Regions from separate parts of the Streptomyces nigra genome, predicted to be linked through region 3. Evidence: riboswitches for the same ligand, from Rfam matches in the RefSeq annotation. Region 3 holds a riboswitch; each other region holds the start of a gene.

Region 1 (4,604 bases), 200 kb from region 3:
TCCGTGATGTCCATCTGACCAAATCGGGCAGGGAGTTTCGTCAACCTGCGGAGCCAACTCCGCGTACACCTGCGGTATGACGCCGGAGGGGTGGACGTCCCCCGACCCGTAGGGGTCGAGGGAGTGGACGTTGCGAGGGTGCGACGGGGTGGGGGGCCGAGCGCCTCAGCCGGCCCGGTGCACCACGGCGTCGCACAGCTCCATCAGCGCGGCCTTCGCGTCGTTCTCCGGCAGCGGCGCCAGCGCGGCACGCGCGTCCTCCGCGTAGCGGACGGTGTCCCGGCGCGCCTGCTCCAGCGCCGGGTGCCCGCGCAGGGCGGCCAGCGCCTCGGCGAGCCGGTCGTCGTCGCTGAGGTCGGAGTCCAGCAGCTCGCACAGGGCGATGTCCTCCGGCAGCCCCAGGCGCTCCGCACGCTCGCGCAGCCGCAGCACCGGCAGCGTCGGGATGCCCTCGCGCAGATCGGTGCCGGGCGTCTTGCCGGACTCATGGGAGTCGCTCGCGATGTCCAGGACGTCGTCCGCCAGCTGGAAGGCGACCCCGAGCCGCTCGCCGTACTGCGTGAGCACGTCGACCACGGTCTCGTCGGCGCCCGACATCATCGCCCCGAAGCGGCAGGACACCGCGACCAGCGAGCCGGTCTTGCCGCTCAGCACATCGAGATAGTGCTCCACGGGGTCCCGGCCGTCCTGCGGCCCGGCCGTCTCCAGGATCTGCCCGGTGACCAGCCGCTCGAACGCCTCGGCCTGCACCCGCACCGCCTCCGGCCCGAGGTCGGCCAGGATGTGCGAGGCGCGCGCGAAGAGGAAGTCGCCGGTCAGGACCGCGACGGAGTTCCCCCAGCGGGTGTTCGCGCTGTCCACCCCGCGCCGGACCTCGGCCTCGTCCATCACGTCGTCGTGGTACAGCGTCGCCAGATGCGTCAGCTCCACCACCACGGCCGACGGCACGATCCCCGGGGCATACGGGTCCCCGAAGCGCGCGGCGAGCATCACCAGCAGTGGCCTGAAGCGCTTCCCGCCCGCCCGCACCAGATGCTGGGCGGCCTCGGTGATGAAGGGGACCTCACTCTTGGTGGCTTCGAGCAGTCCCTCCTCGACAGCCGCCAATCCGGCCTGGACATCGGCTTCCAGAGCCTGGTCCCGCACGCTCAGCCCGAACGGCCCGACGACGGTCACGAGGGGTCTCCTGTCTGCTGGTGTCTTTCGGCTGGTTACACGGTTTGTCGATAGGTCGCTGCCATCACTCAAGTCAGCGTATCCGGTCACGTTTCGATCACCGATGCCGCCCACCCGTCCACCACGGGCGACATCGGTCCACGGTCGGTATGTTTTTCGATCACCTGATAAGGGTGGAGATTCATCGATTTATCGGCATGTCACTGTGTGTAGCCACGCTGGCACCCGCCACTCCGCATCGCCGATCACGGACCCGCTCCGTACGGCAGCCCGTCTACCCCGGCCCGCCCCGGAGACGCCCTCTCCGCCACCTCCGCCCTGTCCGGCCACTCGGCACCCGCACACCCCCGCGCCCGACACCCACTCAACGACATGCACGGCACGCGAGGTTCCCCGACGTATCCGCAAAACGGACTTTCCGAACTCAAGGGACAGATAGGCGAGCTGACGAGGCCCGTCCGACGAGCAGGCAATAAACGGGGAGTTGGAGCCATTGCCCGATTTGCCGTTGTTGTGATCGCCGTGAGTTGGGTCACGCGACGCCGCCCCCCACCCCTTCCCGCCGGACCCCTTCGTCGCCTTACGACAAAAGCGAGTTGAGCGTTGGCAACCGCAAAGGATCAAGTACCCCATACGCCCCAGACCATGGTCAACTAGCACGTCAGGTGTCTGCGGCACTTGTTCCCGACATGTGCTCTCGCATACGTTCCGCTCTGTCGGGCGGACGCCGAATCCTGCCGCCGCCCGAGTCATCCACCTACGCACTCACGCACGGCAGGAGCGGGGGACCCAGGTAAGTCGCCGTACCGGACGCCTTGATGGCGCCCGGTCCGGCTAGGGGTGAAGTCGCGTCGTCCCACGACGACACGACCGGGCATCTCCCGCCCGAACCCGACAGCTCACCTCGCAGGCGCCGGAGAGGAACGAACAGCGCCATGTCCCGAGGCAAGCACCGCCGCACCCGTACCAGCCCGCTCGCCCGCCGCGTCATCGCCGCCGGCACCGGTACCGCCGCCCTCGCGCTCCCCCTGCTGGGCGCCACCACCGCGAGCGCCGCCGAGCCCGCCAAGGTCTCCACCGTGGCCAAGACCGGCTCGGTCAGCTACACCACCAAGAAGGGCGACACCCTCTACGGGATCGCCGACCGCTACGACGCCAAGGGCGGCTGGCGTCAGCTCTACAAGGACAACCGCAAGGCCATCGGCGACAACCCCCGGCTGATCCACCCGGGTGTCGACCTGAAGGTCCGCGCCACGAAGAAGGCCACGCCTGCCAAGGCGAACACCGCGTCCGCCCCCGTCAAGAAGTCCGCCGTCGCCCAGGCCACCCAGGCCTCCGCGAAGACCTACGCGAACAACCTCGACGGCTGGATCCGCGAGGCGCTGGACATCATGGCGCAGAAGGGGATCCCCGGCAGCTACGAGGGCATCCACCGCAACATCATGCGGGAGTCCTCGGGCAACCCGGCCGCCATCAACAACTGGGACTCCAACGCCGTCGCGGGCACCCCGTCCAAGGGCCTGCTCCAGGTCATCGACCCGACCTTCGCGGCGTACCACGTGGCGGGCACCGCGTACGACCCCTTCGACCCGGTCGCGAACATCACGGCCGCGTGCAACTACGCGGCCGCGCGCTACGGCTCGATCGACAACGTGAACGGCCCCTACTAGGCCCCACGTTTTCCGGCCCACGTCCCGGCCGTGTTCCGCCGGCGCTTCCCCTGTCCGACAGATCTAGTGGGGGAACTCGGCCAGGCTGCAGGCGAAGAGTCTCTCGAGGACGACGGCGATGCCGTCGTCCTCGTTGGACAAGGTGATCTCGTCCGCGACCGCCTTGAGCTCCGGGTGCGCGTTGGCCATCGCCACCCCGTGGGCCGCCCAGTCGAACATGGGGATGTCGTTGGGCATGTCCCCGAAGGCGATCGTCTCGTGCGGGCCCAGACCGAGGTGCTCGGCGGCGAGCGCGAGGCCGGTCGCCTTGGTGATGCCGCATGGCTGGAGTTCGACGGTGCCCGGCCCCGACATGGTGACCGTCGCCAGCGAACCCACCACCGCGCGGGCCGTCGCCGCCAACTCGTCGTCGGTCAGCGTCGGATGGCGCAGCAGCACCTTGCTGATCGGTTCGCACCACAGGTCGTCGCGGTGCCGCACCCGCACGGCCGGCAGGGTGGGGTGCGGCATCAGATACCCCGGCTCGATGAGCGTGAGCCCGTCGACGCCGTCCTGGTCGACCGCCGCGTACACCTGTCCCACCTCGGCCTCGATCTTGCCGAGGGCGGTCTCCGCCAGGTCCCGCTCCAGGGTGATGGACCACAGCAGACGGTTCCGGCCGGCGTCGTAGAGCTGCGCGCCCTGTCCGCACACCGCCAGTCCCCTGCTGCCCAGCACGTCCAGGAGGGGCCGCACCCTGGGCGCCGGGCGTCCCGTCACCACCAGGTGCTGGGCACCGGCCACCGCCGCCTGCGCGAGGGCCGCGAGGGACCGGTCGGAGAGCGTGTCGTCACCTCGGAGGAGGGTCCCGTCCAGGTCAGTGGCGATGAGTGAATATGCGATCGGTGCGGCCATGATCAGAGAATACGGACAGGAAGGCCCATCGACTCGACCTGAACCGGACGGCTGCTCGGTTCACATGAGTTGACACTCGTTCCGGTCCCAGTTGTGTCCAAGCGCGCACAACCAGCGCCCGTTTATGGCGATTTCGCCCCACGCGATCATCCCGGTCTTTCTCTCGGCCGTCCTGTCGGCCTTCTTGTCGGCCTTCCTGCGGGCGAGTTGGGGCCGCTCCCCGGTGACGATGCCTGTGACGACACATGTGATGACGCGTGCGACGCCACGGCCGGCCCCGGCCACCTGGGGCGGAGCCGATCGCCCTCCCCGGCGTCCCTGGCATGTTCACCCTGCCCAAGACAGCCACCTCACCCGTAACGTGGGCCCGACCACATGGCTTACGGAGCGTATGAGAGTGAGGCAGCACCCCATGCCCCCCTTCGATCTCCCCGAGGGCGACCCCTTCGGCGCGCACAACCTGCCGTACGGCGTCTTCTCCCTCCCGGGCACGGACTCCGCGCGCCGGGTGGGCGTCCGGCTCGGCGACCACGTCCTCGACGCGGGCCGCGCGGCCGAGGCGCTCGGCTCGCCGTACGCCCCGCTGCTCGCCCAGGAGTCGCTGAACCCGCTGCTCGCCGCGGGCCGCACCACCTGGTCGGACGTCCGGCGGGCGCTGACCGCCTGGGTGACGGTGCCGGCGCACCAGGAGGTGGTCGCGGACCTGTTCCACCCGCTCTCCTCCGTGACGCTGCACCTTCCGTTCGACGTCGCGGACTACGTCGACTTCTACGCCTCCGAGAACCACGCCCGGAACGTCGGCCAGATCTTCCGCCCGGACGCCGAGGACTCCCTCACCCCCAACTGGAAGCACCTGCCGATCGG
Region 2 (4,604 bases), 1.0 Mb from region 3:
AGTGGAGGCGGACCAGGGGGGTGGTGCCGGGCTCGGGGGTGCCGAGGACGACGGCCACGTGTTCGAGGCCGTCGGCCAGGCCGTGGAAGGTGACCAGTTCGGCGTCGGCGGTGTAGCCGTCGGGGAAGCGCAGCGGGACCCGGACACGGGCGCGCTGGGTGGCGGCTGCGAGGGAGTCGGGCATGCGGGTCTCCGGGTTCCGTGCGGGCTCTGCTTCAGATTTGAAGCAGCTTCTCGGAACGCGACCCTACCTCGTGCTTTAACTTTGAAGCAATGACTCCGGGTCACGCCGTCCTGCGGTGTGCGTCACGAACACGGCTTCGACGCACGCCGGCGCCAGGGCACCTCGTCCCCTGTGGTCTGGCCGCAGCCCCCCTCCACGCCCGAGCCGATCGCCGTGAAGATGTCCTCCAGCTGCCCCACCTGCTCCGGGGACAGCCGGTCGAAGATCAGCGACCGTACGGTGTCCACATGGCCGGGGGCCGCGCGCTCCAGGAGCCGCATCCCCTCGTCGGTGAGGGCGGCGACGCTGCCCCGCTTGTCCACGAGGCAGTCCTCGCGGGCCACCAGGCCGTCCTTCTCCAGACGCGAGACGCCGTACGTCAGCCGGCTGCGGGTGATCTTCAGCCGCTCCGCGAGGTCGGTCATGCGCAGCCGGCGCTCCGGGGCGTCGGACAGGGTGGCGAGAATGGAGTAATGCAGATGAGGCATGCCGGCCCCCTGCTGGAGCTGCCGGTCGAGCGCGTCCTCCACGAGCGCGACGGCGGCGATGTAGGCGCGCCAGGCGCGCTGCTCCTCGGGGGTGAGCCAGCGAGTCGTCATGTGTCCAGTGTAGGTTTGTTTCAAACTTGAACCAAGCCGATCGGTCGAGTTCCGATCGACCAACCCCGATCAGCCAAGCACCGATCGACCAAGCCCCGATCGCCGAGCGGGAGAGCGTGCCGATGCCGTCCTACCCCTACGTCCTGCTGTCCGCCGCCGTCTCCCTCGACGGCTACCTCGACGACACCGGCCCCGACCGGCTGCTGCTGTCCAGCCCGGCCGACTTCGACCGGGTCGACGAGGTACGGGCCTCCGTGGACGCCATCCTCGTCGGCGCCGGCACCATCCGGGCGGACAACCCCCGCCTGCTCGTGAACTCCGCCGAGCGGCGCGCGGCCCGCACGGCCGCCGGCAGGCCCGAGTACCCGCTGAAGGTCACCGTCAGCGCGTCCGGCGAACTCGACCCGGCGGCCAACTTCTGGCACACCGGTGGCGAGAAGATCGTCTATACGACGGAGAAGGGCGCCGGGCGCCTGCGCGAGGACCCCGTCGCCGCCGACGTCGTCGCGCTCGGCGACGACCTGGACTGGCGGGACCTGCTGGTCCACCTCCGCCAGGTCCGCGGCGTCGAGCGGCTGATGGTCGAGGGCGGCGGCACCGTCCACACCCAGCTCCTGCGGCAGGGGCTCGCCGACGAGCTGCAGCTGGTGCTGGCCCCGCTGTTCGTGGGCGACCCCCGGGCGCCCCGCCTCTTCGGGCCCGGCGGCTACCAGGAGGGCCGCCTCCGGCTGGTCGAGACCCGGCGCATCGAGGACGTCGTCCTGACCCGCTACGAGCCGACCGCGCCCGGTACCGGCGTCCTGCCGGCCGCCGCGGACCGGCACTGGCTGGCCCTCGCGTGCGACCTGGCCGCCGAGTGCCCGCCCTCGCCGACCGCCTTCAGCGTCGGGGCGGTCGTCGTGGCGGCCGACGGCACCGAGCTGGCGCGCGGGCACTCCCGGGAGGGCGGCGACCCGGTCGTGCACGCCGAGGAGGCGGCCCTCGCCAAGATCGCGCCCGGCGACCCGAGGCTGGCCGGCGCCACCGTCTACACCAGCCTGGAGCCCTGCACGCACCGCTCCTCACGGCCCATGCCCTGCGCCCGGCTGATCCTGGCCGCCGGGGTGCGGCGGGTCGTGACGGCCTGGCGCGAGCCGGACACCTTCGTCACGGACGCCGACGGCAGCGGGATGCTGACCGCCGCGGGGGTGGACGTCGTGGTGCTGCCCGAGTACGCGGGACGGGCCGCGGCGCCCAACGCCCACCTGGTGCCCTGATGCGCGCCCTGCCTTGCGCCCTGGTGCCCGATCTGATGTGACACGTCCCGCACCACGGCGACAAAAGCCCTGGTCAGAGGGGGGTCGTAGGCGCGGGCAGGGCGGGTGCGGCGGTAAGGCGTGTGCGGTGGGTCCCGAGAATGGCGTACAGTAGAGACATCGCCGCGGGGTGGAGCAGCTCGGTAGCTCGCTGGGCTCATAACCCAGAGGTCGCAGGTTCAAATCCTGTCCCCGCTACTGAAGACTCAGGGCCGGAACTTTCGAGTTCCGGCCCTGAGTGTTTTTCCCTCCTCTGTCGCGCCCCCGACTCGCTGTCACGGAACGTGAGGGAGCGAACCCCCTCCGCATAACAACTGACGAACCGTCAGCTGTATTGAAGGGGGTACGCGCGAGTCAACTCGCCCGATTTAGGCCGCTGATGACCCGTAAGTCCAGCCGGAAAACGTTAATGATCAAGCGGAACAGCTTGGAATACGCACCCCGCGTCTATTAACGTTCGATAACGCAGCGCGGTCGTCCCAGCCGTCACAAGAGTCGGCTCCGTGCGCACACGCTTAATCCTGTAGAGGAACCGGGGAACCACCACCTTGGGGTGAATCTCGCGGATACCGCCGTGGCAACACGGCACGTATACGCGCGTAGGAGACCTTCCTGCTCCGAACCCGTCAGCTAACCCGGTAGGCGAGAAGGAAGGAAAGGAGTACGCCCACGTGGCGTCGAACCGTCCTGCCCCGCAAGCCCCCTTCGTGCCGGGCCAGCGCACCGCCGACACCTTCGGCTACGACCTGCACCGCACCGACGAGGGCCCCTTCGAGGAGTGGAACCCCACCGCGGAGTCCCTCCGTCCCGTTCGCGGCAGGCACCGCGTCTCCAAGCAGCGCGGCGGGGGACTCGCCCGCAGCTCCACGGTTCTCGGCGTCGGCGTCATAGCGGCCGTCGGCGCGGGCGGCATGGCCACCGCGCAGAGCGGCAAGCCGCCGGTCGCCATCACGATGCCGGACCTGCCCCTGATCTCCGACGACGACTCCGCCGCGGACGACAGTGCCACCGCCCTCAGCACGATGGGCGAGACCGCCGACGAGACCGCCCAGAGCGGTTCCGACGCCGGTGAGGCGCTGCGCAGCCGGATCATCGCGCAGGCCGAGCTCCAGCAGGACCAGGTCGACAGCAAGGCCGCCGCGGCCGCCGTCGCCGCCGCCGAGAAGGAGGTCGCCGAGGCGGCCGCCAAGGCGGAGAAGGAGGCCAAGGAGCAGGCCGCCGCCGCCAAGGCCGCCGCCGAGGAGGAGGCCGCCAAGAAGGCCGAGGCCGAGCGCCTCGCCGAGCTGGCCAAGCAGTACACGCTGCCGACCTCCTCGTACACGCTCACCTCGGTGTTCGGTGAGGCCGGCGCCTACTGGTCGTCCGGTCACCACACGGGCCTCGACTTCGCCGCGCCGACCGGCACCCTGATCAAGGCCGTGCACTCCGGCACGATCACGTTCGCCGGCTGGGACGGCTCGTACGGCTACAAGACCGAGCTCACCCTCGACGACGGCACCGAGGTGTGGTTCGCGCACCAGTCCTCGATCAGCGTCAGCGTCGGCCAGAAGGTCGCCACGGGTGACGTCATCGGCCGCGTCGGCGCCACCGGCAATGTGACCGGCGCCCACCTCCACATGGAGGTGCATCCCGAGGGCAGCAGCGGCGGCATCGACCCGCTGGCCTGGCTGCGGAGCAAGGGCCTCACTCCCTGAGCGCCTTCCCCGTCTGAACCCCGGCAGTCCTGACGACGACCCCCCGACGTCAGGGCTGCCGGTTCTTCGTCCGTGCCGCGCCGCCCTCCCCGACCCGTCTACCCGAGGTAGGGGTTCCAAACCGGGGCTTGCGGTCCGCCGTGGGCGTGCCCGTTCGGGGCGTACGGCTGCTGCCACCAAGTGCCGTGCGCCGCGGGCACGTACGCGGGGACGGGCCGGGTCCGCGCTGTGACCGCGTACTGCAGGGCCGGGCGGGCCCACGCGCGGCGCAGCCACAACTCGTTCAGCAACTCGCCCTCGCGGGCCACGTAGTCCGCGCCGGCCCGGCCCCGGCGGCCCCGGCGCCTGAGGAACGCGAGCGAGGTGGCGTACGCCTCGTACTGGGCGACCGCCCGGGCCGCCGGACGTCCGCCGTGGTGGCGGGCGTACTGCCGGGCCACCCGGCGGTCCCGCATCGAACCCAGCGCGAACGGCTCGGCGGGGGACAGCCATCCGGCGACGGCGTAGGCCGGCAGCTCCTCGCGGACGGTCCTCAGTTCGCGGTACCGGGTCCACAGCATCAGCCAGACCAGCAGCCCGAACGCGGGCACCATGAAGGCCGCGTACACGGCGAAGAATCCGAACTCGCCGAACGTGGAGGAGCCGTTCCACAGGGCGTGCATGCCCATCGCGAGGAGCAGCCCGGACAGCGGCAGCAGCACCCGGCGCACCCGCTGGCGTTCCCCGGCCAGCGCGGCTGCGCCGAAGCCGATGCCGGTGAGCACGGTGAACAGGGGGTGCGCGAAGGGCGACA
Region 3 (4,604 bases):
AGGGCCACCGAGATGATGCCGGTCGCCATGACCGAGGCGCCGGCTGCGGGGGGACGTCGCGACCACCAGAGGGGCAGGGGGGACGCGGACGCGGGTGTGGCGGCGGGCATGGGCCGATGCTAAGGAGCGCGGCACGGGCGCGCGGGTGGGGGCGCGCGCGGAGGGTGGGTGAATCGGCGGGGGCGACGGAACCCACCGGAGGTCAGACGCGCTCCAGCGGCCGATGCGGCCCGTCCGGCAGCTCCACCTCGATCGCGTCGCCGGGGTGGACCACACCGCCCTCCGCGACGACGCCCATGATCCCGGCCTTGCGCACGAGACGGCCGGCCTCGTCGCGCCCCACGACCCGCTTGAGCAGCCCGTCCTGGAAGTGGTCGATCTGCAGGCACGGGTTCCGCAGCCCGGTCACCTCCACCACGGCCTCGGCGCCGATGCGCAGCAGCGTGCCCACCGGCAGGGCGAGCAGGTCGAGGCCGCGTGTGGTGACGTTCTCGCCGAGCTCGCCGGGCGTCACCCGGAAACCCGCCTCGGCCAGCTCACCGAACAGCTCCTCGTGGATGAGGTGCACCTGGCGAAGATTCGGCTGGGTGGGGTCCTGGGCGACCCGCGAGCGGTGCTTCACCGTCACCCCGGCGTGGACGTCCCCGTCGACGCCCAGGCCGGCGAGGAGCGTGATGCTCTCCCGGTTCGGCTTCGTGAACGAGTACACCTCGTTCCTGCTGACCGCCGTCACGACCCCCGTCATGGTCACGGGCCCCCTCCCCTTTGCCGCTGGCCGCTGGCCGCTGGCCGCTGTCCGCTGTCCGCTGTCCGCTGTCCGTCAGGCCGGACGGACGATGCTGTGGATCGACGACTCGCCGTCGTAGAAGATCGACTCCTCGCGCACGTACGTGCCGGGCTTCGGGGCGTGGATCATCATGCCGTTGCCGATGTAGAGGCCCACGTGGGTGATGTCGTCGTAGAAGAAGACCAGGTCACCGGGCTGGGCGCTGGACACGGGGACCGTCGTGCCGGCGTTCACCTGGTCGTAGGTCACGCGCGGGATGTCGACCCCGGCGGCCTTCCACGCGGCCTGGGTGAGGCCGGAGCAGTCGTAGGAGTCCGGGCCGGTGGCGCCCCAGACGTACGGCTTGCCGATCTGCGTGCGGGCGAAGGACAGCGCCTTCTGCGCCTTGGTGGCGTACGACGCGTCCGGCGCGGTGGTGCCCTGCTCCTGGCTCTCCTGTTCCTGCTGCCGCGCGGCCTCCTCGCGCTTGCGCTCGGCCTCCGCCTGCTGCTGCGCCAGCTCCTCCGCCTTGCGGGCGGCCTCCTCCTGCTTGCGCTTCTCGATCGCGGCGAGGCGGGCCTTCTCCTGCGCGGTCAGCTCGGAGAGCAGTTGGCGGGCGTCCGCGAGCTTCTTCTGGACGGTGGACTTGGCCGTCCGCAGGTCCTTCTGCGACTCGGTGAGCGTCTCGAGGCTCTGCGTGGCCTCCTGCCGCTTCTTCATCGTCGCGGACTGCTGGGTGAAGTAGTCGTCGACCGATTCCTTCTGACGTCCCGTCATACGGTCCATCAGCTGGGACTGGTCGAAGTAGTCCTGAGGGGTGTCCGCGAGGAGGAACGTCGCGGTGTCCGGGGCGGTGGCGCCGGTGCGGTACTGGGCGGCGGCGTTGCGGCCCAGCTGCTCGCGCGCGTCGTTGAGCTTCTGCGTGCGCCGGGCGACGTCGTCGAGGAGGGTGTCGACCCGCTTGCGCTGCTTGGTCGTCTTCTCCTTGGCCGCGTTGTACTTCTCGGTGGCCGACTCCGCCTGGCGGTAGAGATCGTCGACCTTCTTCTCGACCTCCTCGAGGCTCGGCCGGTCGTCGGAGGACGGGCTCGCCTGAGCGGTCTGGGACAGCAGGGCCACGGACGTGAGGGCCGCGGTGGCCAGCGCGGGGGTCCGTATGCCTGCCACGCGCGTACCGGAGGGACGCGACTTGCGGTGCGACGCCAAGGGAGGCGACTCCTTCCGTGCTCCGCCTACCGAGTTAGCTGTCGGGTTCGGGCGGGTGGTTCGGAAGGGTTGCCCTACGGCCGTTCCCTGGACGGGAAGTCGGGCCGATTCACCCCGGGTTCGGTGGGTCCCCGGCTCCGGATGAACCGGACTCGGCGGAGGCCGTGCGGCCCGGCGTCGATCGCCGGTGGGGGTCGTACGGCCTGCCCGGCACGGTAGCCAACTGGTGTGGCCGCTGTGAAGGTTGATGTGCGATATGCCCGATACATTTTCGTGACCTTCGGTCAGGGGAGTGGGTCGAGGACGCTCCGACGGATGATCGGTCCGCGTTGGCGACCATTCACCCTCTTTGTGTGTGGTGCGCCGGTACTGGGGATTGATCCAGGTCGGTGTGTGGCGTGATGGGGTGACTTCGGACGGTCACCGGGTGATCGCGGGTGGAGGCGGGCCGCGGACCGGAGGGTGTGATGTTCTCGGGACGGCGGCCGGTTGTCGGTGGGGCCGCCTAGACTCGGAGAGCGATGAGCAGCCTCTTTGACGACAGCTTCCTGGCGGACCTCCAGGCCCCACGGGCCCACGGGGAAGAGCACCCGCCACCGCCCGAGGACGATCACACTCCGGAGTCGATCCCGGACGATCTGTTCGGCGGGAAGTTCGACGTGCCGCCGGACCGTGACGCGTACTACCGGGACGGTGCCCCGCGCCCGGCCCTCGACGCCGCCGCGCTGCTGGAGGGGCTCAACGAGAACCAGCGCGCGGCCGTCGCCCACTCCGGCACCCCGCTGCTCATCGTCGCCGGTGCCGGGTCCGGCAAGACGCGCGTGCTCACGCACCGCATCGCGTACCTGCTCGGCGAGCGGAACGTGCATCCGGGCCAGATCCTGGCGATCACCTTCACCAACAAGGCCGCCGGCGAGATGAAGGAGCGCGTCGAGCAGCTCGTCGGACCGCGGGCGAACGCGATGTGGGTGATGACCTTCCACAGCGCCTGCGTCCGCATCCTGCGCCGGGAGAGCAAGAAGCTCGGGTTCACGTCGTCGTTCTCGATCTACGACGCCGCCGACAGCAAGCGGCTGATGGCGCTGGTGTGCCGGGACCTCGATCTCGACCCGAAGCGGTACCCGCCCAAGTCGTTCAGCGCCAAGATCAGCAATCTGAAGAACGAGCTGATCGACGAGGAGGACTTCGCCGCCCAGGCCACCGACGGGTTCGAGAAGACCCTCGCCCAGGCGTACGCGCTCTACCAGTCGCGGCTGCGCGAGGCCAACGCCCTCGACTTCGACGACCTGATCATGACGACGGTCAACCTGCTGCGCGCCTTCCCGGACGTCGCCGAGCACTACCGCCGCCGCTTCCGTCATGTGCTGGTGGACGAGTACCAGGACACCAACCACGCGCAGTACGCGCTGGTGCGCGAGCTGGTCGGCACCTCCGAGCACCCCGTCGACGTGCCCCCCGAGGCCGAGGTCCCGCCCGCCGAGCTGTGTGTGGTGGGTGACGCCGACCAGTCGATCTACGCCTTCCGCGGCGCCACCATCCGCAACATCCTCCAGTTCGAGGAGGACTACCCGGACGCGACGACGATCCTGCTGGAGCAGAACTACCGCTCCACCCAGACCATCCTCAGCGCCGCCAACGCCGTCATCGAGCGCAACGAGTCCCGCCGGCCCAAGAACCTGTGGACCAACGCGGGCGCCGGCGCACGCATCACCGGCTACGTCGCGGACACCGAGCACGACGAGGCGCAGTTCGTCGCCGAGGAGATAGACCGTCTCACCGACGCGGGCGAGGCCAAGGCCGGCGACGTCGCCGTCTTCTACCGGACGAACGCACAGTCCCGTGTCTTCGAGGAAGTCTTCATCCGCGTCGGACTGCCCTACAAGGTCGTCGGCGGTGTGCGCTTCTACGAGCGCAAGGAGGTCCGGGACGTCCTCGCCTACCTGCGGGTCCTCGCCAACCCCGAGGACACCGTCCCGCTGCGCCGGATCCTCAACGTCCCCAAGCGGGGCATCGGCGACCGCGCCGAGGCCATGATCGACGCCCTGTCGCAGCGGGAGAAGATCAGCTTCCCGCAGGCCCTGCGCCGCGTCGACGAGGCCTACGGCATGGCCGCGCGGTCCACGAACGCCGTCAAGCGGTTCAACACGCTGATGGAGGAGCTGCGCACGATCGTCGAGTCCGGCGCCGGCCCGGCGACGGTCCTGGAGGCCGTGCTCGAACGGACCGGCTATCTGGCCGAGTTGCAGGCCTCCACCGACCCGCAGGACGAGACCCGCATCGAGAACCTCCAGGAACTCGCGGCCGTCGCCCTGGAGTTCGAGCAGGAGTCGGCCGAAGGCGAGGAGTCCGGCGGGCTCGCCGCCTTCCTGGAGCGGGTCGCGCTTGTCGCCGACTCCGACCAGATCCCGGACGAGGAGGAGGACGGCTCCGGGGTCATCACCCTGATGACCCTCCACACCGCCAAGGGCCTGGAGTTCCCGGTCGTCTTCCTCACCGGCATGGAGGACGGCGTGTTCCCGCACATGCGCGCCCTCGGCGAGACCAAGGAGCTGGAGGAGGAGCGGCGGCTCGCGTACGTCGGCATCACGCGGGCGCGGGAGCGGCTGTATCTGACGCGCTCCGCGATGCGCAG
Region 4 (4,604 bases), 1.5 Mb from region 3:
TACGGCCACGGCATCCACTACTGCCTCGGCGCCCCGCTGGCCCGGCTGGAGGGACAGACGGCCCTCGCCACTCTTCTCACCCGGCTCCCGGACCTCCGACTGGCCGCCGATCCCGCCGAGTTGAGGTGGCGGGGCGGTCTCATCATGCGGGGGCTGCGCACCCTGCCCGTGGAGTTCACCCCGGTCGGAGTCAAGAGTTCCGCTCCGCAAACATGACATGCGCTCATCTCTGTGATCTTCACGTGATCTGCGCGGCATTAACTTGTGACAAGTGATCGTCTGCCTATACGTTCACCCATCAACGAAGGCACGCGGATTCCGCGTCCCTTGGTCACCGCTGTCTCGCGAAAGGTCCCCGCATGCTCTCCGGGAACGGTCGTCACCGTCGCCCCCGTCAGGCTCCGGCTCTTCTCGTCGCGGCCGGAGTGACCGGCTCCGCCATCGCCATCCCGCTCCTCGGCGCCTCGGGCGCGAGCGCGGCGGACGGGAGCGTGTGGGACAAGGTCGCCGAATGCGAGAGCGGCGGCTCCTGGAGCGCGGACACGGGCAACGGGCACTACGGCGGACTCCAGTTGACCCAGGCGGACTGGGAGGGCTTCGGCGGTCTCGACTACGCCGCGAGCCCGGATCTGGCGAGCCGCTCGCAGCAGATCGCCGTGGCGCAGAAGATCCTCGCCGAGCGCGGGACCGTCCCGTGGGGCACCTGTGCGGTGCTCAACGGGCTCAGCAAGAAGTCGGGTGCCGTCGACCTCGACACCGGTGTCTCCGGGGACTCCCCGAGCGAGGTGTCCGGGTCGTCCGGCTTGCTCGATTCCTCTGATTCTTCCGACTCGTCCGAGTCTTCCGGTTCTTCGGGCGGTTCGGGCTCCTCCGACGGTGCGTCGAACACCCCGAGCGGCTCGTCGTCCGCGTCGCCGGAGAGCTCCGCACCGTCCTCGCCCGAGGCCGGGAAGTCAGGAAAGTCCGAGAAGGCTGAGAAGTCCGGTTTCACGGCCACCGCCTCTCCGGACAGTTCCCCGGTGGAGAGCCCCGAGATCACGAATCAGGACAACTCCGGGCAGAGTGCCGGATCCTGGAGCCTCGTCGACACCGCCGCGATCGAGGACGTACCGGCCGGTCCCGGACGGCACCGCGGCGCCAGCGCCGAGGAGACCAAGGCCGCGGACGGCGACTCCGCCGCCTCCGGCCGCCACGCCTCCTACCGGGTCCGCGCGGGCGACACGCTCGCCTCCATCGCCGACTCCCTTGACGTCGACGGCGGATGGCGCGCGCTGTTCGAGGCGAACAAGGCGGCCATCGGCACCGACGCCAACAGCATCGCTCCCGGTCAGACGCTGGACGTCCCCACCGAATAAGGGCCGAACAGGGCCAAATGAAGCGGCAGTTCACGCCCCGCTTTCATGGTGAATGTCCGTTTTGAATGGACTGAGAGATAGATCTCAGAAGCCTTGATCGTCTTTGAAAATCCCCGAGCGGCGTGTCTACGGTCGTGACCGCTCGCCTCCAGTGCGAGCCCCGACAGCCGTCACGCCGAATCCTGCCGGCGGCCGTCCGGGAACAGTCGTCGCGTCATGCGCCGTAGGCAGGAGCGGGGGACCCAAGGTAAGCGCCGGGTCCGGACGTCGAGGCCCTCCGGGGGCTCACGGCCGGAACCGGCTTGGGGTGAAGTCGCGCACCACGCACCAGTGGTGGGCGACCGGGCAACTCAACCGGCCCGAACCCGACAGCTCACCTCGTAGGCGTCGGTGAGGGGATCTCTCCATGCTGTTCTCCAGCAAGGGCAAGCACCGTCGTCCGTCCAAGGCGGCCCGCGCCATCGCCGTCGTCGGCGTCACCGGCGCCGCCGCCGTCGCCGGCCCGCTGATGGCCGCCGGCAGCGCCTCGGCCGCCACCGCCTCCGAGTGGGACGCCGTCGCCCAGTGCGAATCCGGCGGCAACTGGTCGATCAACACCGGCAACGGCTACTACGGCGGCCTGCAGTTCTCCGCCTCGACCTGGGCGGCCTACGGCGGCACGCAGTACGCCTCCACCGCCGACAAGGCCACCAAGGCCCAGCAGATCGCGATAGCCGAGAAGGTCCTCGCGGGCCAGGGCAAGGGTGCCTGGCCGCACTGCGGCACCGGCCTGTCGAGCGCGGCCTACAACGGTTCCGCCGCCACCGGTGGCGAGCAGAGCGCCCGCTCCACCGAGGAGAAGCCGGCCTCCCGCTCCGCGGACCGTCCGGCCGCCGAGAAGAGCACCAAGACCGTCACCACGCCGACCGGCAAGAAGGTCAAGAAGGGCGACGGCGAGTACAAGGTCGCCAAGGGCGACACCCTCAGCACCATCGCCGCCGACCACGACGTCAAGGGCGGCTGGGAGAAGCTCTTCGAGCTGAACAAGGACATCGTCCAGGACGCCGACCTGATCTACCCGGGTCAGCAGCTCCACCTCAAGTAAGCCCCCACAGGCTCCCCGCCCCGGCGCGTGTTCCCCCGTGTGCGCCGGGGCGGGGTTCTGTGTAGATGTACGCGCCCGCTTTTTGTTCCGTTCGGAAACAATTCGCTCTCGGTTCCGTCCACAGGGCGGTCGACCGCTGGCCGAACCTCCGGAGCCGGTTAGGCTCGTCTCGCAGCACCCACGCGGGCTGCGTAAAGGCTTCACATCCACGAAGGAGATGCTCGTGCCGTCCATCGACGTCGTCGTAGCCCGGGAAATCCTGGACTCCCGAGGCAATCCCACGGTCGAGGTCGAGGTCGGCCTCGACGACGGCAGCACCGGTCGTGCCGCCGTCCCGTCCGGCGCCTCCACCGGCGCCTTCGAGGCCATCGAGCTGCGCGACGGTGACACCAACCGTTACCTCGGCAAGGGCGTCGAGAAGGCCGTCCTCGCCGTCATCGAGCAGATCGGCCCGGAGCTCGTCGGCTACGACGCCACCGAGCAGCGCCTGATCGACCAGGCCATGTTCGACCTGGACGCCACCGACAACAAGGGCTCCCTCGGCGCCAACGCCATCCTCGGTGTCTCGCTCGCCGTCGCCCACGCCGCCTCCGAGGCCAGCGACCTGCCGCTCTTCCGCTACCTGGGCGGCCCGAACGCGCACCTGCTCCCGGTGCCGATGATGAACATCCTGAACGGCGGCTCGCACGCCGACTCCAACGTGGACATCCAGGAGTTCATGATCGCCCCGATCGGCGCGGAGTCCTTCTCCGAGGCCCTGCGCTGGGGCGCCGAGGTCTATCACACCCTCAAGAAGGTCCTGAAGAACAAGGGCCTGGCCACCGGCCTCGGCGACGAGGGCGGCTTCGCGCCGAACCTCGGCTCCAACCGCGACGCCCTCGACCTCATCCTCGAGGCGATCAAGGAAGCCGGCTACACCCCCGGCGAGCAGATCGCCCTGGCGCTCGACGTGGCCGCCTCCGAGTTCTACAAGGACGGCGTCTACACCTTCGAGGGCAAGGAGCGCTCGGCGGCCGAGATGACCGAGTACTACGCGGAGCTCGTCGACGCGTACCCGCTCGTCTCCATCGAGGACCCGCTGTTCGAGGACGACTGGGACGGCTGGAAGACCATCACCGACAAGCTCGGCGACAAGGTCCAGCTCGTCGGCGACGACCTGTTCGTCACCAACCCGGAGCGCCTCGCCCGCGGCATCGAGGAGGGCGCCGCCAACGCCCTGCTGGTGAAGGTGAACCAGATCGGTTCGCTCACCGAGACCCTGGACGCCGTCGAGCTGGCCCAGCGCAACGGCTTCAAGTGCATGATGTCCCACCGCTCCGGCGAGACCGAGGACGTCACCATCGCCGACCTGGCCGTCGCCACCAACTGCGGCCAGATCAAGACCGGTGCCCCGGCCCGCTCCGAGCGCGTCGCCAAGTACAACCAGCTGCTGCGCATCGAGGAGATCCTCGACGACGCCGCCGTCTACGCCGGCCGCAGCGCGTTCCCCCGCTTCAAGGGCTGAGGCACGCGCCTGTAGGAAGCGTCGTACGTACGTCCCCGTACTCGGTCCCGTACCGTGTGCGGGGACGTACGCGCGTTGAGACGGGAGGCGGGACATGGCCGTGAAGGACCGGGACCGGTTCTCCACCGCGACCAGGATCCGGTTGCTCGGGGAGCAGACGGCGGCCCGTGTCTACCGTTCCCAGACCAAGCGGCAGGCCCGGCGCTCCCGGCTCACCAGCCGCGCCGCGCTGCTCGCGCTGGTCGTCTGCACCCTCGTCGTGGCCATGGCGTACCCGATAAGGCAGTACGTCTCCCAGCGCGCCGAGATCGCCGACCTCCAGCGGGAGAAGGCGGCGACCACCCGGCGCGTCGAGGAACTGCGCGACCTCAAGGCCCGCTGGCAGGACGACGCCTACGCCGAGCAGCAGATCCGGCTGCGGCTGCACTATGTGATGCCCGGTGAGACCGGCTTCGTCGTCGTCGACCCGGACGCGGCCAGGCAGTCGCGGACCGACCTGGGCGCGGCCCACCGCCCCTGGTACACGAACCTCTGGGAGGGCGTCGACAAGGCCGACGCCGCCCGCAGCGAACAGAGACGATAGAAAGACAGGCATGGAAACGCCCCCGCCGCCCACCCCGCGCACCGAGCCCACCGACGCGGACGTCGAGGCCTTCAAGCA

What was found. A riboswitch is a leader RNA that binds a small molecule or an ion and turns the genes downstream of it on or off. The one in region 3 is predicted to bind cyclic di-AMP.
Region 1: it holds a riboswitch for cyclic di-AMP, as region 3 does, so the genes downstream of both, DC008_RS20295 (transglycosylase SLT domain-containing protein) here and DC008_RS21315 (C40 family peptidase) in region 3, are expected to answer to the same signal.
Region 2: it holds a riboswitch for cyclic di-AMP, as region 3 does, so the genes downstream of both, DC008_RS16305 (M23 family metallopeptidase) here and DC008_RS21315 (C40 family peptidase) in region 3, are expected to answer to the same signal.
Region 4: it holds a riboswitch for cyclic di-AMP, as region 3 does, so the genes downstream of both, DC008_RS14010 (transglycosylase family protein) here and DC008_RS21315 (C40 family peptidase) in region 3, are expected to answer to the same signal.

Annotation. Positions count from the first base shown of each region.
Region 1 is NZ_CP029043.1:4,360,695-4,365,298, reverse strand. It holds gene DC008_RS20300 (polyprenyl synthetase family protein) at 166-1,176, opposite strand; cyclic di-AMP (ydaO/yuaA leader) riboswitch at 1,929-2,104, shown strand; gene DC008_RS20295 (transglycosylase SLT domain-containing protein) at 2,112-2,846, shown strand; gene DC008_RS20290 (HAD family hydrolase) at 2,910-3,740, opposite strand; gene fahA (fumarylacetoacetase) at 4,153-4,604, shown strand, end outside.
Region 2 is NZ_CP029043.1:3,548,382-3,552,985, reverse strand. It holds gene DC008_RS16325 (GTP cyclohydrolase II) at 1-184, opposite strand, end outside; gene DC008_RS16320 (MarR family winged helix-turn-helix transcriptional regulator) at 307-822, opposite strand; gene DC008_RS16315 (dihydrofolate reductase family protein) at 945-2,078, shown strand; tRNA gene DC008_RS16310 (tRNA-Met) at 2,242-2,315, shown strand; cyclic di-AMP (ydaO/yuaA leader) riboswitch at 2,620-2,777, shown strand; gene DC008_RS16305 (M23 family metallopeptidase) at 2,789-3,811, shown strand; gene DC008_RS16300 (PrsW family intramembrane metalloprotease) at 3,910-4,604, opposite strand, start outside.
Region 3 is NZ_CP029043.1:4,562,568-4,567,171, forward strand. It holds gene DC008_RS21305 (tellurite resistance/C4-dicarboxylate transporter family protein) at 1-110, opposite strand, end outside; gene DC008_RS21310 (MOSC domain-containing protein) at 203-745, opposite strand; gene DC008_RS21315 (C40 family peptidase) at 821-1,972, opposite strand; cyclic di-AMP (ydaO/yuaA leader) riboswitch at 1,981-2,140, opposite strand; gene pcrA (DNA helicase PcrA) at 2,494-4,604, shown strand, end outside.
Region 4 is NZ_CP029043.1:3,061,060-3,065,663, reverse strand. It holds gene DC008_RS14020 (cytochrome P450 family protein) at 1-216, shown strand, start outside; gene DC008_RS14015 (LysM peptidoglycan-binding domain-containing protein) at 360-1,355, shown strand; cyclic di-AMP (ydaO/yuaA leader) riboswitch at 1,565-1,757, shown strand; gene DC008_RS14010 (transglycosylase family protein) at 1,762-2,439, shown strand; gene eno (phosphopyruvate hydratase) at 2,663-3,943, shown strand; gene DC008_RS14000 (FtsB family cell division protein) at 4,038-4,526, shown strand; gene DC008_RS13995 (DUF501 domain-containing protein) at 4,537-4,604, shown strand, end outside.